Regions from separate parts of the Rhizobium sp. KNZ2-6A genome, predicted to be linked through region 3. Evidence: predicted binding sites of a transcription regulator. Region 3 holds the regulator's gene; each other region holds the start of a gene.
What was found. The regulator PhoB, encoded in region 3, activates phosphate uptake and scavenging genes when phosphate is short. The targets are predictions, from matches to a motif close to TGTCATNNANCTGTCAT.
Positions count from the first base shown of each region.

Region 1: ACPYOP_RS12515 (inorganic phosphate transporter) is a predicted target of PhoB. The motif match lies at 7,776-7,792, and genes of this name have one in related genera.
Region 2: ACPYOP_RS31710 (BtaA family protein) is a predicted target of PhoB. The motif match lies at 4,517-4,533, and genes of this name have one in related genera.

Region 1 covers NZ_JBNDIC010000014.1:111,922-122,020, reverse strand. The annotation lists gene ACPYOP_RS12545 (ABC transporter substrate-binding protein) at 1-511, opposite strand, end outside; gene ACPYOP_RS12540 (adenine deaminase) at 774-2,651, shown strand; gene ACPYOP_RS12535 (sugar phosphate isomerase/epimerase family protein) at 2,861-3,721, shown strand; gene ACPYOP_RS12530 (EAL domain-containing protein) at 4,059-4,847, shown strand; gene ACPYOP_RS12525 (helix-turn-helix domain-containing protein) at 4,909-5,475, shown strand; gene ACPYOP_RS12520 (Ros/MucR family transcriptional regulator) at 5,583-6,032, shown strand; gene ACPYOP_RS12515 (inorganic phosphate transporter) at 6,121-7,728, opposite strand; gene ACPYOP_RS12510 (GCG_CRPN prefix-to-repeats domain-containing protein) at 7,968-8,270, shown strand; gene ACPYOP_RS12505 (hypothetical protein) at 8,324-8,944, opposite strand; gene ACPYOP_RS12500 (CbtA family protein) at 8,976-9,716, opposite strand; gene ACPYOP_RS12495 (CbtB domain-containing protein) at 9,729-9,938, opposite strand.
Region 2 covers NZ_JBNDIC010000088.1:3,598-13,696, forward strand. The annotation lists gene ACPYOP_RS31690 (DMT family transporter) at 1-56, opposite strand, end outside; gene ACPYOP_RS31695 (lytic murein transglycosylase) at 219-1,463, opposite strand; gene ACPYOP_RS31700 (glycoside hydrolase family 25 protein) at 1,544-2,335, opposite strand; gene ACPYOP_RS31705 (class I SAM-dependent methyltransferase) at 2,549-3,223, opposite strand; gene ACPYOP_RS31710 (BtaA family protein) at 3,220-4,467, opposite strand; gene ACPYOP_RS31715 (serine hydrolase domain-containing protein) at 4,659-6,047, shown strand; gene ACPYOP_RS31720 (transglycosylase SLT domain-containing protein) at 6,286-7,449, opposite strand; gene ACPYOP_RS31725 (LysE family translocator) at 7,583-8,218, opposite strand; gene ACPYOP_RS31730 (pyrophosphate--fructose-6-phosphate 1-phosphotransferase) at 8,400-9,611, opposite strand; partial or broken gene ACPYOP_RS31735 (tellurite resistance TerB family protein) at 9,885-10,099, shown strand, end outside.
Region 3 covers NZ_JBNDIC010000016.1:18,442-28,540, reverse strand. The annotation lists gene ACPYOP_RS13435 (acetylornithine transaminase) at 76-1,275, opposite strand; gene ACPYOP_RS13430 (GcrA family cell cycle regulator) at 1,700-2,233, shown strand; gene phoB (phosphate regulon transcriptional regulator PhoB) at 2,485-3,168, opposite strand; gene phoU (phosphate signaling complex protein PhoU) at 3,199-3,912, opposite strand; gene pstB (phosphate ABC transporter ATP-binding protein PstB) at 3,964-4,779, opposite strand; gene pstA (phosphate ABC transporter permease PstA) at 4,794-6,128, opposite strand; gene pstC (phosphate ABC transporter permease subunit PstC) at 6,125-7,606, opposite strand; gene ACPYOP_RS13400 (substrate-binding domain-containing protein) at 7,670-8,704, opposite strand; gene phoR (phosphate regulon sensor histidine kinase PhoR) at 8,888-10,099, opposite strand, start outside.

The DNA.
Region 1 (10,099 bases), on a different contig from region 3:
CACCTGTCGTTGTGATGCCGGGAAGCGAAACCGCACCCTTCAGGTCGTCGCGCCAGAGATCGTTCCAGGAAGTGATCGGCGTAGCAACCTTCGCCGTATCGTAGACGATACCAATGCGGCCGATCGTGTAGGCCGGGCCATAATTGCCTTGCGGCGCACGAGCGATGTCGTAGAGGTCGGTAAGGTTGGGGAGCTTGCTGCGGTCGACTTCCTGGAAGAGACCCTGCTGGATGCCGAGCTGCGAATAGCTGTCTGTGAGATAGATGACGTCGACACCCTTACCGCCGCGCAGCTTCAGCTTGTTTAGGCGATCGGCATTGTTGCCGGTTTCGAAGACGACGTCGCAGCCGCAGATCTTCTTGAACGGCTCGATGATGTTGGCCTGCATCTTCTCGCCATTATAGCCCCACCAGGAAATGGTCAGCGTCTTTGCCTGGGCGTAGGCCGGCATGGCGGTCGCTGCGGCAAGAATGGCAAATCCCGCGGCGCGGGCAAAGTTGAGGCCTTTCATTCTCGAAATCCTTTTGGTCAATGAAATCGGGCATATGTTTCAAGCTTGCAGGATACTATTTTTCGAGCACCGGCTTTACAAGCCCAACAAATGGGCAGGGCGGTGGTTTTTGCCTTTGGTGGGATGAAAATCCTGCTGCAGTTCTTCGTTGTTGCAAATGCTTGAGATCATTCGGCTTCCCGCGAACGAGCCAGCCGGCTTTACAGGCCGGTCCCCCATCTCTATCCTCGGCTGAACGATTTTTTTGGCAGGCATGCTTTTCATGACATCCCCGCAAACAACCCTTCCCAATGATCTGCTTGTCAATGCGGCGGACGAGGTGCTGATCCGTCAGGATCTGACGCTGACCGCGCTCGGCCGCCGGCCAGCCGATCGCCTGCTGCGTGTCGGCAAGCTTTTGGATGTGCATAGCCGCATCTGGTTGGAAGATCAGGAAATCGTCATCAAGGGCAGGCGGATCGCCTATGTCGGCCCGGCCGGCAGTTACAAGGGCGAGGTCAGCGAGCGCGTACACGAGCCGCATCTGGCGGCCGTTCCCGGATTCGGCGAGGCTCACAAGCATATCGAAAGCTCGCATCTGACGCCGGAATGGGAAGCGGCGCTGGTCATGCCGCATGGCGTCACCTGGACCTGCGAGGCGAGCCATGAATTCTCCAATGTAAACGGTGCCCGCAATCTGGAATTCTGGCTGGAGGCCCGCCGCCTGGGATCGCCGATGAAGATATTTCCCCTGCCGGGATCGGCCGTGCCGCCGACCGCTTATGAATGGGGTGGCGGTCATTTCGGCTATGACGAGCAGAAGGCCTTTCTCAGTGAAAGCCTGATGGTCGCCGGCCTCGACGAGGTCATGGACTGGCCCTCGGTCAGCAATCCGGAGAATCCGGCTTACGATCGCCTCTGGGGCATGATCCGCGCCACGTTCGAGCAGCGCGGCGTCGTCGAGGGTCATGGTGCCGGCCTGCGCGATCTGGCGTCGATCAATGCCTTTGCCGGCGCGGGCCTCGCCTCTGACCACGAGGGCTGGTTCCTCGACGAGATCTGGGAAAAACTGACGCATGGCCTGTTCATCGAGCTTAGGCCGCATTCCCTGCCTGAGGTGATCAGGGGGCTGATCGACAAGGGCTTGTCCGACTGGTCGCAGATCGCCTTCGTCACCGATGATCGCAGCGCCAGCGATACGCTGAAGATGGGTGCTACGGATTACAATGTCCGGCTGGCGATCGAGAATGGACTGGCGCCCGAAATCGCCATTCAATGCGTGACCATCAATCCCGCCCGCCACATGCGTCTCACGCCCTGGGTTGGCTCGATTGCACCCGGCCGCTTCGCCGATATCGTTCTTCTTGATGATGTAAAGACGCTGTCGATTGCAAAAGTCTGGGCTGACGGCAGGCCGGCATCCGAAGGCAAGGCCTTTGTCGGCGTCCGGCCTGAGATCTACTGGCCGGACTGGGCAACGAAGACGGTTCGCATCGACCGGATCGTCAAGGCGGAAGATTTCCGGATTGCCGCCCCGTCGGATGCAGCCACGGCGAAGGCGGCGCTGCTGCGGCCATTCCATTGGGCCGATGATTTCATCACCATGGATCTGCCTGTCCGCGATGGCGCTGTCCAGCGCGATCATGATCGCAACGTCACGAAGTTCGCGATCGTCGACCGCTTTTCCGGCGAGGCCAAAGTCGCCCGTATGTTCTGGCTGGGCACGGGTCCGCGCACGCCGGATACCGCGCTCGGCGCCACGCTTGGCCATGACAAGCACAATATCTGGGTCGTCGGCTCCTCCGATGAAGCCATGGCCATGGTCGCCAATGCGCTGAAGGAGCAGCAGGGCGGCTGGGTGCTGGTCTCAGGTGGCAAGGTCGTCGCCCGCGTCCGCTATGAAGTCGGCGGCCTGATGACGGCGCGATCGGCGGAAGAGCTGGATGCGGAGATGCAGGCGCTTTATAAGGCCGGAGCCGAGATCGACTGGATGTATGAGCCGACCTTCTCGCCGCGCTGGTGGCCGGGCTTTCCCGAGCGGCTTTCCTTTGCGACGCTCACCTGTGCTCCCTGGCGCTGGGTTCTCGTCGCTCCCTCCGAAAGGGCGTCGGAAGGCTTCGTCAATGTCGCGAGCGGGGAAGCCCATCCGATCGTTTGGTAAGGATATCCGCTGGCATTTGATTGGATATCCGATCCCTTGAACATCGTTTGGGTGGACTTGCCTCATCGCGCAAGCCTGTGGATGATCGAGCCTTGACGGCTTGAGCACGCTCCTTAATTATCCGTTTGGTTACTTGTGCCGCCTTGCGACTGTGCAAGAGAGCGAAGGATAACCGTCGACGCACATAGGCGGGCGCTATCGGAAACCAGATGGAGGAGGGAACAGTGGTTGCCGTTAACAACGAGGTGCCGCGGATCATGTCGGCGTTTTCCACGCTGGGATGTGCGGAATTCGAACTGGACGAAGCTCTCGGTTTGGCGGCACGCCACGGCCTGGATGCCATCGAAATCCGTGCTCTCGGCGGCACGATCGACCTTGTCGCCCATTTCACCGACAGGTTCGGTTCTCCCGCTGGTCTGGCCAAGGCACTGAAAGCGTCTCCGGTAAGCCTATGCGCCTTCAATACCTCGCTGCGTCTTGTCGGTGCGACAGCGCAGGCGAAGGAGGAGTTCCTGCGCTATCTTCCCTGGGCGGAGGCGGCCGGCGTCAGGTCGCTGCGGGTTTTCGATGGCGGCGAAACCGGTGACAAGGGCGAAATGGCGGAAGCGCTGTCGACGCTGCAATGGTGGCGCGAGACCGCTAGGCGCGAAGGGTTCCGTGCCGACATGATCATCGAGACACATGATTTCCTCGCGCTGCCGGATGCCATTCCCCGTTTCCTCGAAATGGCGCCCGATTGTGTGCTTCTTTGGGACACACATCATACCTGGCGCAAGGGCGGGCAAGATCCCATCAAGACCTGGAAGCAGGTTCGCAACAATACCCGGCATCTTCACGTGAAGGACAGTATCTCCAAGCCGGGACCGAGGCTGCCCTATAGCTATGTTCTGCCGGGAGAGGGCGAATTCCCCATGGCTTCGCTGCGCACGGTGCTTGCCACAGATAATTATACTGGTGTCATGAGCCTGGAATGGGAAAGACTATGGCATCCGGATTTGCCGTCCCTGGATTTGGCCGTGCAGTCCGCACAGCATAATGGATGGTGGTTCCAGGCGCCGCGCAGTGAATAGTTGTTGAAGTTTACTAATATTTTAGCTTAGTTTCATATAAGAAGGCGCTACAGCAGTTGACTTTGCCGTGGCTCGCTATTTAACATATTAGAAATAGTTAAATAATAGCTTGTCGTCGTACAGACGCCGGGTCGACTATGATCTTCGGTGCAATGTTTCCAGCTTTCGATAAAGGGGAACCTCGGTGACATGGGGTTTGTGGGTGTCTGGAAGATGGAAGAGGCGGATTTTAGATACCAGAAATCCGATGCTTTGGGGTCATGCGCGCTGCTGTCAGCCGGCGCTCCCCATTTCCGGAGCGTCGACCATGACCTGCTCCCCTGCGAAGGGAAATCTTATGAATAGTAATGCGAGCCGCGGAGAAGAGGGGCATAGAGCCCTGATTTTGAAGGCGATCGCCGAAGGCGGCCTGGGTTTTGCGGCGCAATGGATCCATGACACTGCAAATGCCGGCGAGCTCTTCTATGCGGAAAGCCTCGCGCGCGTAACCGATTCGGACGGCACCGTGCACGTGGCCGGCACATTTGTCTCCTTCCTTGAGCGGCAGGATCGCTGGTTCGATCTTGATCTGCGTATTCTTGACATGGTGCTCTCTGCTTTGGCGGAGGATGAGAGGCTGGTGCTGGGGTTCAATCTGAATGCCGCCAGCCTGTCCCGCTCGGATCGGTTTTCCGATGTCTTCGGTCGCATCAGCCGCCAGCCGGAGCTTGCCCCCCGACTGGTGGTCGAGATCACCGAAGGCTATCCAGTCATCGGCGCCTCCATAGAGCGCATGAAGATGATCCGCGATCTTGGCTGCCGCATCGCGATAGACGATTTCGGGTCCGGCTTTGCCACGCCGGCGTCGCTGCTGCAGGTGGCTGCCGATATCGTCAAGATCGACGCCGCCTTCGTGCGGGACAACAGGCGCGGTCGCGACGGAAGCGACAGCCTTTCCCATCTTGTCGGCTTCGCCGCCTGCTTTGCGCCTTTCGTCGTCGTCGAAGGCATCGAAACGAGTTCGCAGCTCGACGCTGCGCGAGAGGCCGGCGCAACGCATGCGCAAGGCTTCTTCCTGTCGCAGCCGGTTTCGTTGGCGCAGCTTCGCCGCCGCAAGGGGAAGGCCGTTTTGCGGGGGGTGGGATGAGCATTGTCGCTGTTATCCCGCCAGGCATGGTCACAAGTTCGCCTTCACAGGTGTCGCCGTGATGAAGCAACCGGCCTTTACCTCGGATTATCAGGTTTCCGCCGCCCGGGCGACGCGCGAGCTCAAGACGAAGACATTGCTCCGCGCTTTGGTGAGCCAGCTTCATACCGCTTTTGCCGACGGCGCGGACGCGCTGTCCTTCACGTTCTCCGGTGGATCCGCACCGCATATCCTCATTTGCGATCGGGACGCAGCGGCTTTGGGCCGTGTGACGATAGACGCGGAAACCGGGCTCTATGTCCTTTGCGAACTCGGCCGTCATGCCACCGATATCGTCATCGTGACCGCGAACGACAATCGGTTGATTAAAGCGATCGCTCTTCATCTTTCCGATGGCCGTCCGATGCAGCAGGCACGTGATGCAGCCATCGGCCAACTTGTCGGCCAGACGATGGAGGATGTCGAGCGCAAGTTCATTCTCGAAACGCTGCATCATTGCGGTGGAGATCCCACCCATACGGCGTTCATGCTCGGCATGCCGCTCGTCAGCCTTTGCAACAAGCTGGCGGTGTATTTTTCAGACCCGGCCGATGATCGGCCGCGGGGCAACCGGGAATCGAGCGCCTGAAAGACGGCGCGATTTGAAACGGCGGGATGTCCGGCAGCGGGCGTCGCGCATGATGCAATTCGAGCGGGGCGGCGCGCGAGGAACCAAGTGAAATCCGGGAAAAGATCATGGATTCTTTTAGCGAGAGAAAAATCCCCACCCAGCCGCAGCCACGTCCCCAGTTCGACGGCTGCGTAAAGATTGTTTCGGCCTATGTCAGTCACAACGCGGTGCCGCTTCATAGCCTTCCCAGGCTGATCAAGGATGTCCACGATGCGCTGCAAGCCTTGGAGGTAGGCAGCACGACTGTCGACCGCGCCAATCTGGTGCCGGCGGTGGATTTGAAGAAATCAGTGACGAACGACTACATCGTCTGCCTTGAAGACGGTAAGCGATTCAAAACGCTGAAGCGTCACTTGCGCGTGCATTATGGGATGACGCCGGAGGAATATCGCCAGAAATGGGGACTGGCGCCCAACTATCCGATGGTTGCGCAGAACTATGCACACCGCCGCTCGGAGCTGGCGAAACTTTCCGGTCTCGGTGCCAATGGCAACAAGAAGGAAAGCGTGCGGTAAGGCTCGCTGCAGTTGACCGCTGCAAGAAGAATGGCGCCCGTGAAGGGCGCCATCGCTTTCGAATAGGGTTTGATCCCGATATGGCAGGTCAGAAGACCTGACGCAGCACGATGAACAGCGCGAAGGCCAGCGCGATCGAGGCCGGCAGCGTCAGGATCCAGGCCATCAGCATGTTGCGCACGGTCGACCATTGCAGGCCGGAACCGTTCGCCGCCATGGTGCCGGCGACGCCGGAGGACAGGACGTGCGTCGTGGAAACCGGCAAGCCGAGATGGTCGGCCGCGCCGATCGTCAGCATGGCGACGACTTCGGCGGCGGCACCCTGGCCATAGGTCAGATGCGTCTTGCCGATCTTTTCGCCGACGGTGACGACGATGCGCTTCCAGCCGACCATGGTGCCGAGGCCGAGTGCGAGCGCCACGGCGACCTTCACCCAGAGCGGGATGAACTTGGTCGCGTGATCGACGGCGGCGTGGTAGCTGGTCACGGCCTTGAGGTCGTCGGCGCTCATCGGCAGCAGCTTCTGCTTGTCGATCAGCTTCAGCGATTCACCGATCAGATAGATGTCGTTACGAACGTTGCCGACGAGGCCGTTCGGCAGCTTTTCTACGCTTGGATAGGCAGCAATCTCGGCGCTCGTGGCGTGGATATAGGCCTGGAGTGCCGGCGTCGTCGCGTCCGTCCAGGTCTTGGTCTTTACGGCGTTGCTGACGGTGGCCTTTGGATCGGCCGGTGCGGCAACGCCCGGCTTCACATATTTGCCGAGCACCGTCTCGACTTGTGTGGAGGCCGCCTTGTAAGCTTCGAGATAGTTGAAGTCCGGCGTCTTGTTCAGCGCGAAAGCCGTCGGCACGAGGCCGATGAGGATGAGCATGATCAGACCCATGCCCTTCTGGCCATCGTTGGAACCATGGGCGAAGCTGACGCCGGTGCAGGTGAAGATCAACAGGCCGCGGATCCAGGCCGGCGGCGGCGCATTACCCTTCGGTGCTTCATAGAGCTCCTTGTTGCGGATCAGCACTTTGGCGACCAAAAGCAGGATTGCGGCCATGGCAAAACCGATGATCGGCGACAGCAGCAGCGACAGGCCGACATTGCTTGCCTGTGACCAGTCGACGCCGCTGGTGGCGGAGCCGGCAGGCGCCAGGAACTGGTTGGCGAGACCGACCCCGATGATGGAACCGACGAGCGTGTGCGAGCTCGATGCCGGCAGGCCCAGGTACCAGGTGCCGAGGTTCCAGATGATGGCGGCGGTCAGAAGCGCGAAGACCATGGCGAGACCGGAGCCGGAGCCGACCTGAAGGATCAGTTCGACCGGCAGCAGCGCCAGGATGCCGAAGGCGACCGCGCCTGACGAGGTCAGAACGCCGAGGAAGTTGAAGAAGCCGGACCAGATGACGGCGAACTCAGCCGGCAGCGAGCGGGTGTAGATGACGGTGGCAACGGCATTGGCCGTGTCGTGGAAGCCGTTGACGAATTCGAAGCCGAGCGCGATCAGCAGCGCCAGGCCGAGCAGGATCCACGGAACGGCGGCCGCATCGGCAAGGTCGCTGCCGAGAGCATAGCCGACATAGGCGAGGCCACCGAGCACGACCAGGCCGAAGAGCGGCAGAAACCATTTTGCCGAGCCCCCGGCGCCGTGAATTGGGTGATTGGCGTTGCCACCCTCGGAAGTGTTTGAAGCGAGGTCGACCATCCCAAACTCCTTTATGGCCATTGATATCCTCGGTGTAAGCCTCGTTCATGAAACTCTCGTGACGCGCGAGAAGGCGGATACCGGCCCTATTGGCGGGATGCCGGGCGCTCTTTGCGGATATATCGCCCCGAATAGCTATCTTGATTTTGCCGCCAAAAGGCCTTTTTCGGTTCAGCCGGCGTTCATACGTTTAGGTGCTAAATCCTGCATGTAAGGGACTTGGATAGAGGGCCATCAAAATGAGATCGTCCGTGATTACCATCGCTGCCTTGCTCGGCAGCTTGGTTGTATCTTCGGCAGAGGCAATGCCTATCCCAGCCGTTGGGACAACGGCCTCCGTGCCGGTCGTGAAAGTAGATTATGCCTGCGGCCGTGGCTGGCATGTGACGCGTTGGGGCGAGTGCCGCCCGAACCGTTGGGGGCCGCCGCCGCGGCGTTGGGGTTACTACAGACCGCCACCGCCGCCGCCTTGGGGCTGGCATGGTCATCATCGCCATTGGCGCGATGATGACGGTTGGCGCGGTCGTCCGCGCTACTGGTAATCCGCCTCAGTGGAAAATGACATGCACCGCCGCCGCCAGCGGCGGTGTTTCCTTTAAGGATGCGGCATCGGCCGCAAAGCGCGTGCCGCCGCCCATAGTGCCGCGACAAGCGCAAACACGGCCGCCAGAATGGCCGTCAGGCTTCTGACGTCGAAGACGATATTTTCGAGCCTGGGACGAATGAGATCGGCCGTATTGAAGCTCTCGCCGCTGAATTTGCACAGGATGAGCGAGAGATTGTTGCGCACCAGCGCCGTGTCGATATCCGAGACGATGTCGCCGACCGCTTCTTTTTCGTCCATCATCGTCCGCATCTGGAGCAGCACCGCCTTCGCCGCCGCAAGAGAGGCGTGCGAACACTCGTTGAACGGACTTTCCTCGTCGCTGACGCTGCCGGGCATCAGGCCCCAGAGGCAATAGGCGCGCTGGATCTGCGCGAAATTCAAGAGGCGCCGGAAGGTTTCGTCGGTGTCGGATGCGCTCTCGGCAAGCGAAATGATCCGCCCGTAGTAAGGCGCGATCACAGCCATTTCGCCATGGGTGAGGCTTGGTATCGGGATGCCGGCTTGGCTTCCGGAGGAGCCGCCATGGGCGGCAACCATCGTCGGCCAAGCGGACAACAAGAAACAGAGGGCCGCAAGCAGCCCGCCCGCATGATGGCGTTTCCCGCGCATGTGGTGCGCGGGAGCTGGTTTGCCCGACATCTCAGGCCCGGCGAAGGGCCGCATTGCGGTAGCGCACCTGCGGCAGCTGGCGTTCGGCCCAAGCTCCGAAGGCAAGTCCGAGAGTGGTCCAGAGGATGGCATGCATCCCGAGCGAGGCGATCCGGAAGCGCCAGAGCACGACGGCCGAGAATTGTTCCGGCACTTCGTTGATCGGCGGGAGCAGATACTGGATGAGCGCGATGAAGACGATGTAGCCGATGCCGGCGATGATCGCGCCGTTCCAGGATCCGCACCGTGCGACCAGCCGGCGGCCGAAACCGACGGCAACGATCATGCCGACGACGGATGCGACGATCATGATGAAGAACAGTTCGGTTCTCGCGCCGATCGTGTCGGGATTGCCGATTGCCGGCGGGTTTGCAGGGTATTTGATGTAGGGGACCAGCGAAATCGTCACGAAGGCGGCAATTGCGAGCAGCGCTGCCGTGCCGCGCGCGCTGAGCTTGCTGAAGCGGCCATAGACGAAGGAGAAGACCAGCGCGAACAAGCCGCCGATCGCCGTCGAAAAGATCACGATGCCGGTAAAGAGGCCGATGCCAGACTGCGTGGCGCGGCTGACGATTTCCGGCTCCGATGCCTCGCCGGCTGCCTGCGCGGCCTTTTCCTCAAAACCGATGGCCCAATCGACCAGCGGTTCGCCGAAAGTGTGGGCAAAGGCAAAAACGAGAATACCGGCAAGGGCCCCGACGATCATGCCGCGGAGCAAAAGACGTCCAACCATGTTCCTGACCCCTTAGTGGCAGGGGAAGCCGAGAAGGTGACGGGCATCATGCACGAATTCGTGCACATACATCCCCGAGATGAGCGAGGTCGCACCTTCTTCCGCGCCGATAAAGTAGATCGCCAGCACCATCAGCAGGCCGGCAAAGACGGCCCAGGGCAAAATCTGGCCGAGCGGGATCGGCTGCGGAATTGCGGACGGTGCGAAAGTGGTGTCGGACATTGTATTTCCCTTTTCAAGAAAAGCGCGTTCCATTTGCGGAAGGGTTCTTGCGGGAAGGGTCTGGCTCTCGAGGGCGAAACTTACGTACTCGATTACAGTGGCGCGACCGCGCCGGGTTTCCACCGGCTTCCACACCCGCAAGTGCAAGTTTATATCTATTT
Region 2 (10,099 bases), on a different contig from region 3:
CCGAGCAACAGAAGCAACCCCCAGGTCAAGGCGCTCATCCGGTTATCGTTACCCATCACCATCTCCCCCGTTTCGGTTCATGTAACCTGGAAGGGGGCCGGGTTTCCACCCGTTTTCCGTCGGGATCTACGGCAGTTGGTGGGCGAGGGGCTGGCAAAGGCTGCTGCAAACAAAAAAGGCGGCTTGCGGCCGCCTTTTCGATCGAGAAACAGATGAGATCAAAGCGCGTTGAGGAGCGCCGTGGTTGCCCAGCCGTCCGCCGGTATGCCGAGGCGGAATTGTTCCTTCTGGATGGCGACGCGCGTGCCGGAGCCGAGAATGCCATCGATCTTGCCGACATCGTAGCCGCGCGACACGAGCTTGGTCTGAAGCGCCTTCATGTCGACATCGTTGAGGCCTGCCTCGGGCGTGCCCTTACTATAGGGCTGGGCGCCGGCAAACCGGGTGGCGAAATAGGCGGCGGATGTCGTGTAGATGAACGATTGGTTCCAGCCGAGATAGGTGTTGTAATTCGGATAGGTCAGGAAGGCCGGGCCTTTGCGGCCCTGCGGCAGGATGAGGGCAGCCGGCAGCGAGCTGAAGCTTGTATCGCCGTCGCGGGGCTTGACGCCGAGCTGGAACCAGTCGCCTGCCGTAAGCGTGCCGCCGATGCCGGATTTTTCCCAGGGGAGATTATCCGGCACCGTTACCTCCTGCAGCCAGGGCTGGCCGCGCTGGAAGCCGAGATGCTGGAGGAATCTTGCCGTCGTCAGAATGACGTCGGGTGCACTCGTCTTCAAATTCACATGGCCGTCGCCATCACCATCGGTGCCGTAAGCGATGATATCGGGGGGCAGCATCTGCGTCTGGCCGATTTCGCCTGCCCATGCACCTGTGGTTGTTTCCGGGTCGACGTCGCCACGCTGCACCAGCTCGATCAGCGCAATCAGGCGCGGACGGAAGAAGTCCGGCCGGCGGCAGTCGTGCGAGAGGGTGACCAGCGCATTGCGGGTATTGAAGTTGCCCTGAACGGCGCCGAAATCCGTTTCCATGGCCCAGAACGCGGTGATGACGCCGGGAGGAACGCCATAGTCCTTTTCAGCCTTGGCGAAGACATCGGCATATTGCTTCATCTTCTGGCGACCGATATCGAGACGGCCCTGGCTGACGGTACGCTGAGAAAATTCGAGGAAGGTCTGGCGGAAGACGCCCTGGCTGCGGTCCATGGCGAGGACCTTCTGGTCGATCTGGGCGCCGGCGAGCGTCTTGTCGGCGGCTGCGGCATCCGCACCGTCCGCAATCGCTTCAGCCTTCACACCGGCCAGAAAAGCCGTGAGATCGCCGCCGCAAGCTACTTTTGGAGTGGCATCGCTGCTCGCGGGCGGCACTGAGGCCGGAGCCGTGCTCTGCGCCATCGCCGTACCGGTCATGGCTGAAGCGAAGAGCAACGCAAGAGCGCTGCGTCGAATAGTGTGACGATCCATGAGCGATCCTTCCTAGGTGATAGAATAGGGTCGCTTTCACAGAAGATTGTGACATAAGCAAGAGTGAAATGGAGTCGGCCTTAAGAATTTCCTTGCTTCTCTACTGCCGCCACCCAGTTTTGCCAGTTCTGCTCGGAACCGCCGAAAACATTGATATCCGTTGGGCCTTTGATGCCGGGAATGACGCCCGTCGACGTATACTGCCAGAAGGCCCAGCTGCGATCCGCATAGGTCTCTTTCGGATGCTTGGCGACCGAGCGGACCCAGAAGTGATAATCCTTGAAGTAACCGACAAGATTTTCGCGATGGAAATCGACCGACGTATAGATGATCGGGCGCTTGCCGTAATAGGCTTCGAGGCGATCCATGAAACGCTTGATTTCCGTTCGCACCGTTTCAGGAGCCGGTCTGGTCTTGCAGGTCGGGGAGCCGGGGTTCCATTCGACGTCGACCACAGGTGGAAGCGCCATCGTATCCTTCGGCACATTGCGGATGAACCAATCGGCCTGTTCGTCGGCGGTGGAGCAGAAATAGAAGAAATGATAGGGGGCGTGCAGAAGTCCGGCGGCGCTGGCTTCCTGCCAATATTCCGTAAAGCGCGGATCGATCCTGTCCTTGCCCTCCGTCGCCTTGATGAAGACGAAGGCGACGCCAGACCCCTTCACGGTTTTCCAATCGATATCGCCCTGCCATTTGGAAACGTCGATGCCGTGGATCGGATGGCGCTGCGGATGGTCGCGGCCGAAATCCTGTGGTTTCGTATCACTGAACCTGGTCTTGGGAAGGGCGGCTGTCGAGAGGGCGTCATAGCCCGTCGTGCAGCCATTCAAGAAGAGGGCGAGCGGCAGTAGACATGCCAGAAGCCGGCGCATGCGTAACCCGTTATGGCGCGAGTGATCTTGCTGCCCCAAGACTTGGCTTCCGTAATATGGTTCCCGAAAATCCGAAAGAGCGGCAGACCATACCGTTGCCGGCAGGTCTTGCCACTTTATTCACCATATCAACGTAAAAAATGCGTTATCTTCAAGCAAATTCTTATGCTTGGCGCATTCTTTGACGGATTTTGCGCTGGAATCCGCCGTCGCTCAGGCGCCGGGCTTGCTTGCTACAGCGCGCCAGGCATAGCCGCGGCCGATCCTTTCGGTCTTCACGGACATGCCGCGTGTCTGGGCCTTGTCTTGAAGCACGGTCAGAAGGTCGGCGCGCGGATCTACGTGGAACTTCTTCAGCCAACCCTTCAAAAGCGACCTGAACCAGCCCGGCAAGCCTTCCTGCTGGCCGAAATCGACGATATGCAGTTCGCCGGCCGGAGCAACGGCATCGAGCGAAGCATCGATTGCGCTTTTCCAGTCCGGGATCATCGACAGCGCGTAGGAAATCATCACGCGGTCGAACCCGCTAACGCCAAAATCAGAGGGCGAAAAAGCCGTAGCATCGGCGACGCGGAAATCCGGCATCCGCTGCAGGCCGCGGAAATTATTTCGCGCCGAAATCAGCATCTCCTGGGAGATATCAAAGCCATAGAGGCGAGCCGAGGGGAAGCGGCGATAGGCCAGCAGCATGTTGCGGCCGGTACCACAGCCGACTTCCAGGAAGGAGCCGCCGGCAGGCACATTCAGATGCTCGATCGTGCGGTCACGCCCGAACAGGTAGTATTTGCGGGTCAGGTCATAGATGTGGCGCTGATAGCGGTACATGCCGTCCATCAGCTTGGCATGGTTGCCGGCGCCGGTTTCCATGCCCGTATCCGCCTGGCTCACGCTTTTTTCCCGTAGATGTGGAAGCCGCCGTAGATGGCCGAGCGATCTCGTGCATTGAGTTCCTGTGATCGTTCCTCGAAATAGACCCACTGGTCGCGGATCGCCGGAGAAAGACGACCTTCGATGATGCTCTTTTCAGCGGCGGTGCGGAAGATGACGCGGGCGCCTTCGCGGGCCGTGCGGGTAATCTCGGCCCAGAGATGGTTGAGCTGTTCTTCGGTCATCCAGTCCTGCGCATCGAGCAGGATGTAGCGATCGCGCGAGGCGGCCGGTTTGGAGGCCAGAAGCTCGATGAAATTGGCGTGATGCACGTCGACGCGGTCGGCATTGGCACGGATCGCGGCATAGTGCTCCGGCTTGAGATAGGTGGGCAGGGGACCCTGATGCTGGGCGGCATAGCGGCGCGCAAACGCCTGCCAGGCAAAATAATTGTCGCGCATCGGGAAGTGACAAGCGAGCTTTTCAAGACGGTGCTTCAGCACGGCGGAAATGGAATCGTCGCCCGCAAGGCTTGCGAGTTCGTCATACTGCTGCGGCGGAATGCCGAGGCCGAAGAGCGAGCTTTTGCGGCCGAGCAGCCAGCGAACGGCCCGCTTGTCGAAGATCGGAGCGATCTCTTCCTCGAAGAACTGGCGCTGTTCGCGCATGGTGCGGGCTTGCGTCATCTTGTCGAGACGAACGCCGTTCAGGCGCGCCAACACATGGGCTGCGCCGATGAAGCGGCCGAGAAGGCCGGTCTTATAGATATTGCGATTGAAGACCGTGATCCGGCGGCGGCCATAGAGGTCGCGACCGTCCCAATAATTGGCGGTTGCCGCGTCGAGGCGCGATGCGATGAACTGGTCGTAGGCCTGGCTGTTGGCGGTAACGCCTGGTGTGCCGAAGAAGCGCACCAGATCGGCATGGCCAGGCAGCAAGCGGAAGGCTGCGAGCTTCAGCTTGTTGAGTGCGATGTGATGGCGGTTCAGGTCAACGACATCGATCGAGGCAGGGTTCTGCGAGAGATAGGCGAGCATGTTGCAGCCGCCGGAGCCGATGGTCACGATGCGGTGATGCGGCTGAAGCTCCATCGCCTCCATGTCGATATCCGGATCTTCCCAGATTTGCGGATAGACAAGGCCGGAAAACAACATTCCGAAGAGCCGCTCGGAGAGGCCGGCCTTGGATAGCGCCTTGTGCTGCAGGAGAGCGTCCTTGAGTTTCCGGTTCTTTTGGAGACCGGCATCCGGGGCGAATTCCGTCATCTGAGTCTTGTCACCGATTTGTGAAGTTCAGGGCGTGTAACCCGGCAATGCTACAGTCTGATGACGCGGGCTGTTGGCAGATCCGGCGGAAAAGCACCCTTGCACATATTTAAGGAGCCGCAGCCATCATAGGTCTTTCATATTGCTGCGTTTCCTGATTGTCTCCGCGTACCTTTTGGAGGGTGTGTGACATGCGTTTGATATCGAGAGTGATCGGGGCTCTTATTGTTTTGCTGCTGATCATTGTCGCCGGCGGAGCCATCTGGCTTTCCCTTTACCCGCCGGAATTGCTGAGAGTTGGTGATGGCTATGCTGCAAAGATCATCTGCTCGAACACGTTCGTGGCAAAACGCGATCCGGACAAGGTGCTGGAAGACGACGTGCAGGCCCCCGGCAATCCGGCGCTGAAGCTCGTTCGCGTTTCCGTCGATCGCGACGAAGGTGTGGTGACCGCCCGTTTCCTTGGTTTGTTTGCGCCGAATTATGCGCTTTATCGCGGGGCGCTCGGCTGCACGACAGTGCCTGATGGCGATTTGCAGGCGGCACGCAGCGCCGTCTTCCTGAACAAGATCAAGGCACCGAAGAGCGATGCGCTATGGCCGGATGGGGATGCGGTTAGCGTCGGCCAGGACGAGCAGAGCGCGAAGCTTGCCAATATCGTCACGAACCCGGATCTCGCCGGGCCCGCCATGCGGGCCGTCGTCGTCGTCAAGGACGGGCACATCGTCGCCGAGAACTATGGCGACGGTTTCAACAAGGCGACGCCTCTCATCGGCTGGTCCATGACGAAAACGGTCAATGCCGCCATTATCGGCCGTCTGATGCTGGCGGGACGCATGTCTTTCGACGATCAAAACCTGTTGCCGCAATGGAGCGCGGACGAGCGCAAGAATATCAAGCTCAGCGATCTTCTTGCCATGGAGAGCGGTCTTGTCTTCAACGAGTCCTATGGCAGCGTGTCCGATGTGACACGCATGCTCTATCTCGATCCGGATACGACCAGCGTCGCGGCCGGTGCGCGTCAGGTCGCAGCGCCAGGCGCGCGCTTCAGCTATTCGAGCGGCACGGCAACCCTGCTTTCGCGCCTCTGGATGAATCGGTTGCCCAATCTGAGCGCCGCCGTCTCCTATCCACGCGAAGCGCTTTTCGGGCCGCTCGGCATGTATAGCGCCGTTCTGGAGGCCGATGAGCGCGGGACCTTTGTCGGCAGCTCCTATCTTTACGCCAATGCTCGCGACTGGGCGCGTTTCGGTCAGTTCCTGCTTCAGGACGGTGTCTGGAACGGGCATCGGTTGCTGCCGGAGGGTTTCGTCGGCGCCATGCGTACGCCGACAAAGGCGTCGGAAGGTGTTTACTCTCAGATCCAGGCCTGGCTTGCAGGTCCCGGCGGCTCGAATGCGCAATTCGGCCTACCCGCAGATACGTTCTGGATGAGCGGCCACGACGGCCAGACGGTAGCCATCGTTCCGTCCGCCAATCTCGTTGTCGTGCGAATGGGATTGACGCCAAGTTGGGCGGACTACCGGCCGCAAATTCTGCTGAAGCGGATCATGGATGTGATAAAGCCGGCCTCGAGCTAGAGCGGGATGCCGAAAAGTGTGAGCGGTTTTCGGGCGACATCCCGCTCTAACTTTTTGATTTAGAGACGGATTCAGATTTCAGCTCGATTCGACCTGAAATCATCCGGCTCTAAAGGAAGTCTCGGAAAGGGGCGCGGCGGCTTTCCGCCCGGAATGCAAGACGAAGAGACGGAACGGTTCGGCGTTTCCATGAAATGCCGAACCGTTGCAAACCAGCGTTCAAAATGTCTCGGTAAAATCAGTAATTGCCGTTGGCGACATCGCTCAGGCCCTTGCGCTTGGCATCATAATAGTAGCCACGTGCATAGAGCTGGACGGCATTGCTTTCCTTGTTTGCGGCCTTGCTGTCTGCCGTCATCCACGCGCCGCGCAGATATTTGGCGGCGTATTTGATGTTGGTTTCCGCATCGAGGAGGCCGGACGCCGGGCCCTGGTAACCCATGGACTTGGCCGTGTTGTACTTGATCTGCATCAGGCCGAAATATCCGGCCCGGTTGTAAGCCTTCGGATTATAGCGGCTCTCGCGGTGAACGACGCGATGGATCAGCGATTCCGGGATTTCGTAGAGCTTGGCGTACTTCTGGATAAGCTTGGAGACGTAGCCCTTTTCCTCGGCCGGGACGTCTGAATCGTAATTCGCGGTGCTGGTCATCACCACCGCGGGAACGACGGTCGGGCCGCTGCTGTCGAAATTGAAGTCATAATGCATACGGTTATCCACATAGCGTGGCTGGCCGATCTGTGCCGGCGTCGCGAAAGCGACTTCAGCCTGCGCTTGGGATCCGGGACGCGGTGTCGGGACGGCAACCTGAATGGCGGCAACATCCGACGTCATCGGAATGGTCGGCTCGCCTTGCGCAATAGAGGCCGAGACCGGCGTCAGGGCAGCGTCGCCGGGGCGTGCCGGATTGGGCATCGGGATCGCGACCACGGAAGGCACAAGCGGCACGTCGGATGCGGCATAGGCGGCAGCCGTCGTCGTATTGCCTGCGGGCGCACCGGTTGCCGCGGCAATGGCGACGGTTCCCTGGTTGGGCGCGTTTGCCGCCGGGGTACCGAAACGCGCTTGCGCTGCATCGATCTGCTGCTGGTTCATGGCGCCGGGAGCGGCGTTTACCGAGCCTGGCGCAACACGGCCGGATTTTGCCAGTGCCACCTGTTGCTGCGGCTGCCGCGGGCCGATGAATGTCGGCGCTACCGCGGCCATTGCCGTGCCGCCGGTCGACGAGGCAGCGCCGGTTGCGGTCAGGGTCGTATTCGGATGCGGCACGTTGGTGTGTGCCGACGGGAGTTCTGCCTGAGACGTCTGCTGCTGAGTGCTTGCACACCCGGCGAGAGCGCCGCACATCATTGCCGAAAAGGCAACGCTGCGCTTCAGGCTGGGAAATCCGATCGCTACCATTCTGTCACTTTCGAAAAGCCAAACCTAATTTCGATGCAATTCGGTCACAGGACCGCCAAATTCGATCACAGGATCGATAAAATTATGAATCCCCATTAACCTATCCGTGAACGGGCCGCAACCCTGCAACGCCTCAGGCGGCCATCCGGCGGTAACCGGCGGTCACGGCGCCGGCGGCAATCAACAGGGTACCGCCCGTTCTGTTGACGGCGCGTTGCACGCTTGCCTTGCGGATGAAGCCGCGTGCCATGTCGGCTACGAACACGTAAATGAGCGAGTTCAGGGCCGCCAAAGTGAGGAAGGTTGCCTCCAAAATAAGTGTTTGCTCAAGAAATGGCTTCGATAGGTCGAGAAATTGCGGCACAAAGGCGACGAAGAACACGATGCTTTTCGGGTTGAGTGCCGTTACAACATATGCGTGCAGCATGATTTTTAACGGTTTTTCCTCGGGGAGATTGTCATTGTCGCCCAACGGACCCGTCACGATCGGTGCTCTCCACAGCTTGATTCCGAGGAAAACGAGGTAGGCCGCGCCAATCAGCTTAAGAATCGTGAACAATGTCGCTGAAGTGGCGAGAAGGGCGCCAAGGCCGGCCAGGGAGGCGGTCATTGCCGTAAAATCGCCCAAAGTGACGCCGGTCACGGTTGCCAAGGCCGTCTTGCGGCCGTGGCCCAGCGCATAGGATATGACAAGGAGAATGGTCGGACCCGGTATGGCCAGCATGATGCAGGACGCGGCGGCGAAAGCGAGCCAGGTTTCGATGGACATAGAATCCTCCTCTATTCCTCTTCCGCCGCCAGCAAAGACACCGGAGTTGCGATCCGTCAATCCGCTTGATCACGATCGGGCCGCTTGATCATCGATCAGGCCGCTTGATCCGCAGATCAGGCCACTTGATCCACAGATCAGGCCGCTTGATCACAGATCAGTCCGATTGGTCGCCGGTCGATCATGCCTGCGTGTATTTCTGACCGATATGGTCCATCACGTCGGCGAACCACGGCTGCGTGATGTCGAACGCCTTGCCGCCCTTGATGCGGGGGAATTCGATGACGCGCAGCTTGCCGCCCTGACCTTCGTCGTGGCCGGTGACGCCCGATACCTTGTTGAGCGCGCTTTCCACAGCGAGATCGACCATGCCCTGGATCAGGCGGAGATCTTCGCCATTTGCGGGCGCGGAGCGTGCGAAATAGCCCGACTTCTGCACCATGGAGCGTTCGGCGCCGATAATCGCGGCGAACTGCTTCTGGAACCAGCCGCCGACATTGATCGTATCGATCTTCACGTGGCCGAAGGCATCACGCTTGACGCTTTCGCCGGCGGCTTCGCGTTCGGCGACGATGGCGTCGAGACCGGCACCCTCCGACACGAACAGCGTCACCTGGCCGGTCTTTTCCATGCTAGCGCGCAGGCGTTCGCCTTCCGCCTCGATATCGAATGTCATTTCCGGCAGATAAAGGCCGTCGATGCGCTTCAATTCGGCATTCATCATAAAGCCGTCGACATATTCGTTGGCGCTGGTCTTCTGGATATAGGCGCGCGCCGTTGCGGCCGTCAGCCAGCCACAGTGGCGGCCCATCACTTCATGAATAACCAGCGTACGCGGCGCGGCGGTCTGTTCGTTGCTGACATTGTCGAAGAAATGCGCGCCGACCTCGGCTGCCGTCCAGGCGCCGAGAGACTGGCGGATCGGCACGACATCATTATCAACGGTCTTCGGCAAGCCGACGACGGTCAGATTGTAGCCGTTGGCGCCGAGATAGGCGGCAAGATCCGCCGCGGTGGTGTTGGTGTCGTCGCCGCCGATCGTGTGGAGAATGGTAATGCCATCGGAAGCCAGTCGCTCGGCTGCGACGCGCAGCGGGTTTTCGCCTTCCTTGACCAGGCCGCGCTTGACGCAATCGGCAATGTTGGTGAGCTTAACGCGGCTGTTGCCGATCGGCGAACCGCCATAGCGATGCAACAGATAGGCTTGTTCGCGCATGGTCGGCGTCACCTCGATGCTGTCTCCGAGCAGCACGCCCTGATAGCCGGACCGATAGGCGATGATGTCGAGATCAGGCGCCACGTCACTGTAGCGCTGGATCAGCCCGCCAACTGCGGACGAAAGGCAGGGCGCCAATCCGCCGGCGGTGAGCATTGCGACTTTCTGTTTGGCCATGGAGATCCTCCTTGCAGTCGAGCTGCTTCATTTCAATGGTTGAGGTGGGAATGGATGCGACAGGCGGGCATGGGTGTAAAGTAAAGAATTTAAGAAATCCGCGCTTTGTTTTCCCGCTGGAGGGCAGATCGTGCACAATTGGATGAGGCGGGACATACGCAATCATTACCAAATTGTGAAAAGAGTTTTCCGCCTTGCGACGAATGGACTGCTTGCAATGGCAACCATAATTTGATCAAGGTGTTCTACTGTTTAGAGGCCGTTGGAACCACCATGTCGTTTTGGGAAAAATTGCTGAATGCTATCGGTAACACTGCCGGCAATGCCCTGTCGGCGGTGGTCGAAGCTATTCGCACTGTCTTCGAAGGCGACCCGGAAACCCGACGCAAAGTGGCCTTTTCCGTCGCTATTATCGCACTTTCGGCCAAGATGGCGAAGGCTGACGGCGTTGTGACGGAAAACGAGATCAATGCATTTCGCGAGATCTT
Region 3 (10,099 bases):
TCTAAGTATTACCGCGTCCTTTGCGCGTCGCTTCGACGCGCGGCGCGGTAACCGCCCCGACTGCGGGCGCTGAGTTCAAGCCGATTTCTTGATGCGGGCCGTGCGCACACGCTCGGCGGCGCGCTCGAGGCGAGCGAGACCCTCGCGCGCTTCCTCGGCGGTCACGACCAGCGGCGGCAGGAGGCGGATGACGTTATCGCCAGCCGGCACACCCAGCAGATGCTCGGCGCGGACCGCCTGCAGCAGCTCCGCCTGCGGAATTGCCGCCTTGATGCCGAGCATCAGGCCTTCGCCACGAACATCCTCGATGATGTCGGGAAAACGGTCCTTCAGCGAGGCGAGACCCTGGCGGAACACCAGAGCGATATCGCGCACATGCTGCAGGAAGCCGTCGGCGAGCACGATGTCCAGCACCGCATTGCCGACTGCCATGGCAAGTGGATTGCCGCCATAGGTCGAGCCGTGCGTGCCCGCCTTCATGCCCGAGGCGGCTTCCGCCGTCGCGAGGCAGGCACCCAGCGGGAAACCGCCGCCGATGCCCTTGGCAACGGCCATGATATCAGGCTTGATCCCAGCCCATTCATAGGCGAAGAGCTTGCCGGTGCGGCCGACGCCGCACTGCACTTCGTCAAGAACCAGCAGCAGGCCATGCTCGTCGCAGATCTCCCGCAGGCCACGCAGGAACTCGTTGGTCGCGGGACGGATGCCGCCCTCGCCCTGAACCGGCTCGATCAGGATCGCGGCCGTCGCGTCGGTGATGGCCGCGCGAACGGCATCGAGGTCACCGAACGGCACCTGATCGAAACCCGGCGCCTTCGGGCCGAAGCCTTCGATATACTTCTCCTGGCCGCCGGCGGCGATCGTCGCGATCGTGCGGCCGTGGAAGGCGCCTTCGAAGGTGATGATGTGGAACTTTTCGGGATGTCCCTTGGCGAATTGATAGCGCCGCGCCGTCTTGATGGCGCATTCCAGCGCCTCCGCGCCCGAATTGGTGAAGAACACCTTGTCGGCGAAGGTCACTTCCGTCAGCCGCTTCGACAGCTTTTCCTGGCCGGGTACTTCATAGAGGTTGGACAGGTGCCAGACCTTGTCGGCCTGCGCCTTTAGTTCGGCAACCAGATGCGGATGAGCATGACCCAGCGAATTGACCGCAACGCCGGCTGCGAAATCGAGATAGCGTTCGCCATTTTCGGTAACCAGCCAGACGCCCTCGCCTCGCTCGAACCGCAGCGGAGCACGCAGATAGGTATCGTAAAGCGGCGCGGTCTCTGCCATGGCATGTCTCCTCGATCACAACCCTAAGGACCAATCGCTTCCATTCGATGAAACGGGTCCGAAAAAATCAAAAATGCCGCCTTGCGGCGGCCTGGGCACTATTGATGTTTTGCACCGCGATGTCAACAAAACTGGCGATTTAGCAGGTGCGAGAAAGCGCTGGCGGCCAAAAGAGATGCGTTCGGCACTGCCTATTGCAGAAATGCCACGCCGGGGCAGCAAGTTGGGGAAAACCTCGAAATCGATTCCTCAAGATTCCCGCGACTCTTGTCACGGAGTCAGCCTCACACTAGGTTAAAAACCAATTGCTAGACTGCATGCGGCGGAACTAGTCACCACAATTTTAAAGCGTTTCGTGCCTCGATCCCATGCGAGGCAATGGTGAGGGATTCTGCCATCGGAAACGCGACAGCGGAGACAGGGCATGAATTGGACAGACGAACGCGTCGAGAAGCTGAAGAAGCTATGGTCCGAAGGGTTAAGCGCCAGCCAGATCGCTGCGCAGCTTGGCGGCGTGAGCCGTAATGCCGTCATCGGCAAGGTGCACCGCCTGAACCTTCCCGGCCGAGCGAAGGCGGGCGGCACGGCGACTGCGGCACGTACGCCGAAGCGCAGCAGTGCCGCGCCCCGCGCTCCGAATTACACGTCTCGCGTCGCAACCCGCACGATTACCCGCCAGCAGGGCGCGACCATGCTGAAGGAAGAAATCGAAGTCGATGCCGTCAACGAGATCCAATATCGCCCGGCCTCGAACGTCGTCGTTCCGATTTCCCGCCGTCTCGGCCTGACGGAGCTTACGGAGCGCACCTGCAAGTGGCCGGTGGGCGACCCGCTGAAGGACGATTTCCACTTCTGCGGCAACGAAAGCCCGGATTCATCGCCCTATTGCACCTACCATCAGCGCCTGGCCTACCAGCCAGTGCACGAACGGCGTCGGCCGGCTCAGCCGCGCGGCTGAGATGCTCAGAGCATTCCCGCATCCCGGACGGAAAACCGCTCCGCACTTTTCCTGGAAATGCTCCCATGACTGAGATAAAGAAACGGGCCCTTCGGGGCCCGTTTTCTGTTTCCGCCGCTACTGCATAATTCCCTAAATCGAAATCGATTTAAGGGAAAATTATGCAGCATTCCAAGGTGTTACAGCGACCTTAGCACGTCTTGAAAGACGCGCGGCGCTGTAATGTCGAGTGCCTGATCGGGTATTCCCGCTCAGGCTTCCATGGAGTAGCCCGCGCCGCGAACGGTGCGGATGACATCCTGCATATTGGAGAAATTGAGCGCCTTGCGCAGGCGGCCGACATGGACGTCGACAGTGCGTTCGTCGACATAGATATCGTGCCCCCATACGCCGTCCAGCAGCTGCGAGCGCGAGAAGACGCGGCCCGGCGAGGACATCAGGAATTCCAGCAGGCGGAATTCCGTCGGCCCCAACCGCACTTCGCGGCTCTTGCGGTGGACGCGATGGGTTTCGCGGTCCAGCTCGATATCGCCGCAACGCAGCACCGTGGAGAGAACCTCCGGTCGGGCACGCCGCAGCATCGCCTTGACGCGGGCCATCAGCTCCGGCGTCGAGAACGGCTTGACGACATAATCGTCCGCGCCGGTGGAAAGCCCGCGCACGCGCTCGCTTTCCTCGCCACGGGCCGTCAGCATGATGATCGGCAGGCGCTCCGTCTCCGGCCGCATACGCAGCCGGCGGCAGAGCTCGATGCCCGATACGCCGGGGAGCATCCAGTCGAGGATCAAGAGATCGGGGATGCGCTCCTGGAGACGCAGCTCGGCCTCATCGCCTCTGAGGATCGTGTCGACCTCGAAGCCTTCGGCCTCAAGATTGTAGCGCAGCAGAACGCTCAGCGCTTCCTCGTCTTCTACAACAGCAACTCTCGGAACCATGCGCCTTTGGTCTCCTTTTTCGCTTCCAGATTATTCCGTCACCGCGCCGACGGTATTGGCGGTATCGTCCTTCGGGCGCTCGCCTTCCGGCTGCGCGCCTGTCGCCATGTAATAGATCGTCTCGGCGATGTTGGTGGCATGGTCGCCGATGCGCTCGATGTTCTTGGCGCAGAATAGAAGATGCGTGCAGGTGGTGATATTGCGCGGATCTTCCATCATGTAGGTCAGCATCTCGCGGAAGAGCGAGGTGTACATGGCGTCGATTTCCTCGTCGCGCTCACGGATCGATACGGCCTTGTCGGGCGAACGGGTGGCGTAGACGTCCAGAACTTCCTTGAGCTGGCTCAGCGCCAGTTCGGAGAGGTGCTCGATGCCGCGGGCGAGACGACGCGGAACGCCGGTGCCTTGCACGGCGATGACGCGCTTGGCGGTATTCTTGCCGAGATCGCCGACGCGCTCCAGATCGGAAGCGATGCGGATCGAGCCCATGATCTCGCGCAGGTCGGCGGCCATCGGCTGACGACGGGCGATGGTGACAATCGCCTTGTCGCCGACCTCGCGCTCGGCATGGTCGAGAACGACGTCGTCTGAGATGACCTTCTGCGCAAGGGCGGCATCGCTTTGGACCAATGCGCGTACGCTGTCGCTGACCATCTGCTCGGCCAGGCCGCCCATTTCCGCAATGCGGCGCGTCAGGAACTTCAGGTCTTCGTCATAGGCAGAGAGAATGTGTGTGGAGACCATTTTTCTATCCTCAAGGTGAACTGTGTGAAAGGGTCCGCGCGCCTGCCATCATCAACCAAAACGGCCCATGATGTAATCCTGCGTGCGGTAATCGTCGGGATTGGTGAACATTTTATCGGTGTCGTTCTCCTCAACCAGATGGCCGAGATGGAACATTGCGGTGCGCTGCGAAACGCGGGCTGCCTGCTGCATGGAATGCGTCACGATGACGATCGTGAAGTTTTCCCGCAGCTCATGAATAAGATCCTCGACCTTGGCGGTTGCGATCGGATCGAGCGCCGAGCACGGCTCGTCCATCAGGATGACTTCCGGACTGACGGCAACGGCGCGCGCGATGCACAGGCGCTGCTGCTGACCGCCCGAAAGGCTCGTGCCGGCATCATGGAGCCTGTCCTTGACCTCGCCCCAAAGACCCGCCTTCTGCAGGCTGGTCTCGACGATATGATTAAGATCGGCCTTGGAGCGATGCAGGCCATGGATGCGCGGCCCATAGGCGACGTTCTCATAGATCGACTTCGGAAACGGGTTGGGCTTCTGGAAGACCATGCCGACGCGCGCGCGCAGCTCCACCACGTCGATGCTGTTGTCGTAGACGTCCTGATCGTCGAGCGTGATCTTGCCGGTGACGCGGCAGGTCTCGATCGTGTCGTTCATGCGGTTGAGGCAGCGCAGGAAGGTGGACTTGCCGCAGCCGGAAGGGCCGATGAGCGCCGTCACCGTATTGGCGCGGATCTTCAGGTTGACGTCGAAGAGCGCGCGCTTGTCCCCATAGAAAACCGAGACGTCCTGGCCGATCATCTTGTAGGGGATCGTGGTCATCTTCTTGGCCAAGGCTCTTTCGCTTGCGGCTTCGCTCATCATGTTCATTCCTCGGCCCTCCCTTACCAGCGCCGTTCGAAGCGGCGGCGCAGCAGGATGGCGCCGATGTTCATTGCGACGAGGAAGAAAAGCAGGACGATGATGGCGCCGGACGTTCTTTCGACGAAGGCACGCTCGGCTTCGCTGGCCCACATGTAGATCTGCACCGGCAGCGCCGTCGAGGGATCGAGCGGCGATGTCGGATAATTGGCGACGAAGGCGACCATGCCGATCAAGAGCAGCGGCGCCGTCTCCCCGAGCGCATGGGCAAGCCCGAGGATGGTGCCTGTCAGGATGCCTGGCATGGCGAGCGGCAGGACATGATGGAAGACCACCTGCATGCGCGATGCGCCAAGACCGAGCGCGGCGCTGCGGATCGACGGCGGCACGGCGCGCAACGCAGAACGCGTCGCGATGATGATCATCGGCAGCGTCATCAGGCTCAAAACCAGCCCGCCGACGAGCGAGGCAGAGCGCGGCAGCCCCATCATGTTGATAAAGACCGAGAGGCCCAGCAGGCCATAGACGATGGAGGGCACGGCGGCGAGATTGTTGATATTGACCTCGATCAGGTCCGTCAGCCGGTTCTTCGGCGCGAACTCCTCCAGATAGATCGAGGCGGCAACGCCGACCGGCAGAGCGAGCACGAGTACGGTCAGCATCAGATAGAGCGAGCCGATCAGCGCGACGCCGAGACCGGCGGCTTCCGGACGGCTGGAATTGCCCGACACGAAGAGACCATTATTGAACGCCTTGTGCAGGGCTCCGCTTTCGCTGAGCTGCTTCATCCAGGAGACCTGCCGGTCGGATATCTTGCGGTCCTTCTCGTCGACGGCGAGATCGATCTGGCCCTTGTTGGCGGAATCGATATTGGCGCTGGCAAGGAAGGTGACGCTCTCAGTCGTCCCCATGATCGAGGGGTTGGCGACGACCTTGTCGCGCAACACGATCCTCGCGCCCTCAGATACCATCGCCGTCGCCTCGCGGACAAGCGCACGATTGGCGGGATCGATATTCAAGGCTTTCACCAGCGCGTCACGCACCAGAACCGGGTAATTGGCTGCTATCAGCACCTTCGGATCGGTAACCCGCTTGGCCGTGGGGTCGATCACCTTCTCGGTGAATTCGATCGGCAGGGTGATCGATGTCTGAACAAAGGCGGTGTAGCCGGTGCGCACCACGGTCGAGACCAGGATGGCAAGGAAGACGAGGCCGAAGATAACGGCCGTGACGCCATAGGCGCGGAAGCGGCGCTCGGCGGCATAGCGCCGCTTGATGCCGATATCACGCCGCACTGGGGCGCCGGGTGTGAGCCCACGCGGCATATTCGACACCGGGGAGGATACGACATCGCTCATTCGTATTGCTCCCTGTAGCGGCGGACAACGTAGAGGGCATAGACGTTGAGGCACAGCGTCAGGCAGAACAGGGTAATGCCGAGCGCAAAGGCGACGAGCGTCTGGGGCGAGGTGAATTCCAGATCGCCGGTCAGCTGGTTGACGATCTTCACGGTCACGGTGGTCATGGGCTCGAAGGGATCGAACTGCATGCGGGCGGCGACGCCGGCGGCCAGCACCACAATCATCGTTTCGCCGATCGCGCGCGAGGCGGTCATCAAGAGCGCGCCGACGATACCCGGAAGCGCTGCCGGCAGCAGGACGCGCTTAACCGTTTCCGAGCGGGTGGCGCCGAGGCCGAGCGAGCCGTCGCGCAACGATCGCGGCACGGCCATGATGATATCATCCGACAGCGAGGAAACGTAAGGGATGAGCATGACGCCCATGACGAAGCCCGCCGTCATCACGCTCTGAGCCTCGATGAAGCTTCTGTAATTTCCCGTCAACATACCATCGATTTCGGCCGAGATGTCCCTGAGGAAGGGACCGACGGTGACGAGGGCGAAGAAGCCGTAGACGATCGTCGGAATGCCAGCCAGAACCTCCAGCATCGGCTTGGCAACGGAGCGGACGCGCGCCGAGGCATATTCGGCCATGTAGATCGCGGCGAACAGGCCGATGGGCACGGCGAAGAGCATGGCAACGAGGCCGATATAGATCGTGCCCGCCAGCAGCGGTATCAGACCGAAGGTACCCGAGGTCAGCGAGCCGGCGCCGGTAAAGCGCGGATCCCAGACTGTTCCGAAAAAGAACTCCTTCGCAGGCACCATGCTGAAGAAGCGCGCCGCTTCCGAAAGCATCGAAACGGCGATGCCGACCGTCGTCAGCACGGCGATGGAGGAGGCGACGATCAGCGCGCCGAGAATGACCTGTTCGACGCGGTTGCGGGCACGGAAACGCGGAGCGATGACGCGCAGGCCATAGAGCGAGCAAAGCAGCGCCAAAAGGATTGCGACTGCGGACATCACCATCCGGCTGATTTCGCGCATATCGTTGTATTTGTTGGCGGCGTCGATCATGTAGCCGGTGGGACGGACCGCGAGCGGCACGCCCTTCTGCGCCAGCAGCAATTGCAGGTCGGCCGTGCCGCGGGCAACTTCGGCAAGCTCCTGGCTATCCAGCAGGCGCATGCCGCGGGCGATGCTGCGCACCATGCCGTAGCTGAGATTGAGCTCCGCCTGCGGCAGAGACCTGACCTCATCTGGAAAGGATTTCGTCACCACGCGATCGATGACGATAGGGCTGACGATCAACCACACACAGACGAGCGCGAGAGCCGGAAGCACCGCCCATATGGCGGCATAAGCACCGTAATATCCGAGCCGGGAATGCATGGACGAGGACCCGCCGCCCGACAGCGCAGCCGCCCTCACCCGCCCCAGCACGAAAGCGGAGGCGCCGATGACCGACAGGCACAGCAGCAGCAGCGATACACTCATTCCCATTCCCCGGCGAACGCCGGCGCAGCCATGGGGCCGCGCCGCCGCTCAATCCTTACGCATTCACATGATCTTCCCATCCGCGAAATCCTTGCGGATCCGGTCGCGCTCGGCATCCGGCGCCGGCACGAGGCCATATTCCGCCAGCGGGCTGTCCGGTCCGATCATCTGATCGCTCGTGAAGAAATCGACATATTCCTTGAGGCCCGGGATGACGCCCAGATGGGCCTTCTTGACGTAGAAGAACAACGGCCTCGACACAGGATAGGTGCCGTCGGCAATCGTCTGGCCCGAGGGCACGATGCCGCCGACGGTGGCGACCTTAAGCTTGTCGGCATTGTTCTGGAAGAAATAGAGACCGAAAACACCAATGCCATGCTTGTTGGCATTGATGCGGGCCAGTGTCTCCGGATAGTCGCCGTCGATGTCGACAGCAACGCCGTCCTTGCGCACGGCAATGCACTTTTCTGCCTGCTGGTCGGCCGCCTTGACCGCAGCCTTGATCGCATCAACCGCGCCGGAGGCCTTGCAGCCGGCGGCAAGCACCTTTTCCTCGAAGACTTCGCGCGTGCCGTGCTTCTCGCCCGGAATATAGGCCGATATTTCGAAATCCGGCAGCGACGGATTGATCTGCGACCACTTCTTGTAAGGGTTGGCAATCAGCTTGCCGTCGACGACGACCTCGGCGGCAAGCGCCTTGTAGAGATCGACCGGCTCGAACCTGATGTCCGGATTGCTCTTGTCGAAGGCGAAGACGATGCCGTCATAGCCGATCTTGATCTGCTGGATATCGGCGACGCCGGCGGCCTTGCAGGCTTGAACTTCGCTGTCCTTGATCGGGCGCGACGAATTGGCGATGTCGATGGAATCCGTTCCGACACCCTTGCAGAATTCCTTCAGGCCGGCTCCGGAGCCGCCGGACTCCACCACGGGAGTCTTGAAATTGGCAAAGGTCTCGCCAAAGGATTCGGCGACGATCTTGGCATACGGAAATACCGTAGATGAGCCGGCGATCTGGATTTGATCGCGCGCCGTGGCGGCACCTGAAAAGGCGGCCGACGCAACCAGCGCAAGAATGGATAATTTCAAAGCATTCATAATGAATCCTCTAATGAGCTTTGAAGAGCACTGCCGCGGACGCCACATCCACCTTTTCAGCGATCCATTCTTACTGGCGAAAACACCGCCCTTTTATGTCAGGCGAGTGAAACAATTATGACAGTTCATCTAACTGATATTGTTTGGATAAAACTGGCCCGAAATGGCGATTCACAGAGGTATTCAGAAACGGACCGTAAAGTCGGTTCCCTTCCCTACTTCGGACTTGACGATCAATCTGGCGCGGTGGCGGGTGAGAATGTGCTTGACGATGGCAAGCCCGAGACCGGTGCCCTTCTTGGAGCGGCTGTCCTCAACGCTTACGCGATAGAAGCGCTCGGTCAGACGCGGCACATGTTCCGCGGGAATCCCCGGCCCCTGGTCGGAGACGACGACCTCGACGCCCTGGCCCGCATCATTCCGGAGCGAAACATCGACCAGCTTGCCCTCCTGGCCGTATTTGCAGGCGTTCTCGATCAGGTTTTCGAAGACCTGCACCAGCTCGTCGCGATCGCCCGATACCTCGACCTTTCCGGGCGGCAGGTGCAGGTTGATCGAGATGTCGAGATCTCCGGCAAGGGGAAGCAGCGAGTCGCGCACGTGGCCGAGCAGCGGCACCAGATCCACCTTCTGATCCGGCGCGATGTGCGACTTCAGCTCCAGCCTGGACAGCGACAGCAGGTCGTCGACCAGCCTGCTCATGCGCGTCGTCTGGTCGAACATAATTCCAAGGAAGCGCTGCTGCGCCTTCGGATCCGATTTGGCAGGCCCTTGGATCGTCTCGATGAAGCCCCGCAGCGACGCGAGCGGCGTGCGCAGTTCATGGCTGGCGTTGGCGACGAAATCGGAGCGCATGCGATCGATGTGGCGCAGCTCGGATATGTCTCGGAAGGACAGCAGGAAAAGCGCTTCCGCCCGCGCATCGGTCTCCGGCACGTCGATGGGCGCGATGCGGACGACATAGACCCGCTCGGAGGGCAGGCGCTCGGAATGCTCGATCTGGTTCGGCGCGTTGGTGGCAATGGTTTCGCGAACCATGTCAAGCAGGGCCGGCGAGCGCAGCTTCGAAGAAATATGGGCGCCGATCGGAAAGGCACCGAAGGCTTTTTCGACGGCCATGTTCTGCACCAGCACCGACGCCTCCCGGTCGATGATCAGCACCGGCATGTCGAGTGCCGCCAGTCCCGCAAAGGCGGTGCGCAACAGGGTTTGCGCATCGGCGGGCGCAGGCTCGGCCTGTGACGGCACCTCTACCCGCTCAACCAGCGGCGGGCGAAGCAGCGTGACGACTATGACGATGATCCAGATCCAGAATACGGCGCCCGTATTGATACCTTCAATGAGCGCAAGTATGGCGATGAGCGTCGCCAAGATGAGGATGGCAACCTCCTGCCG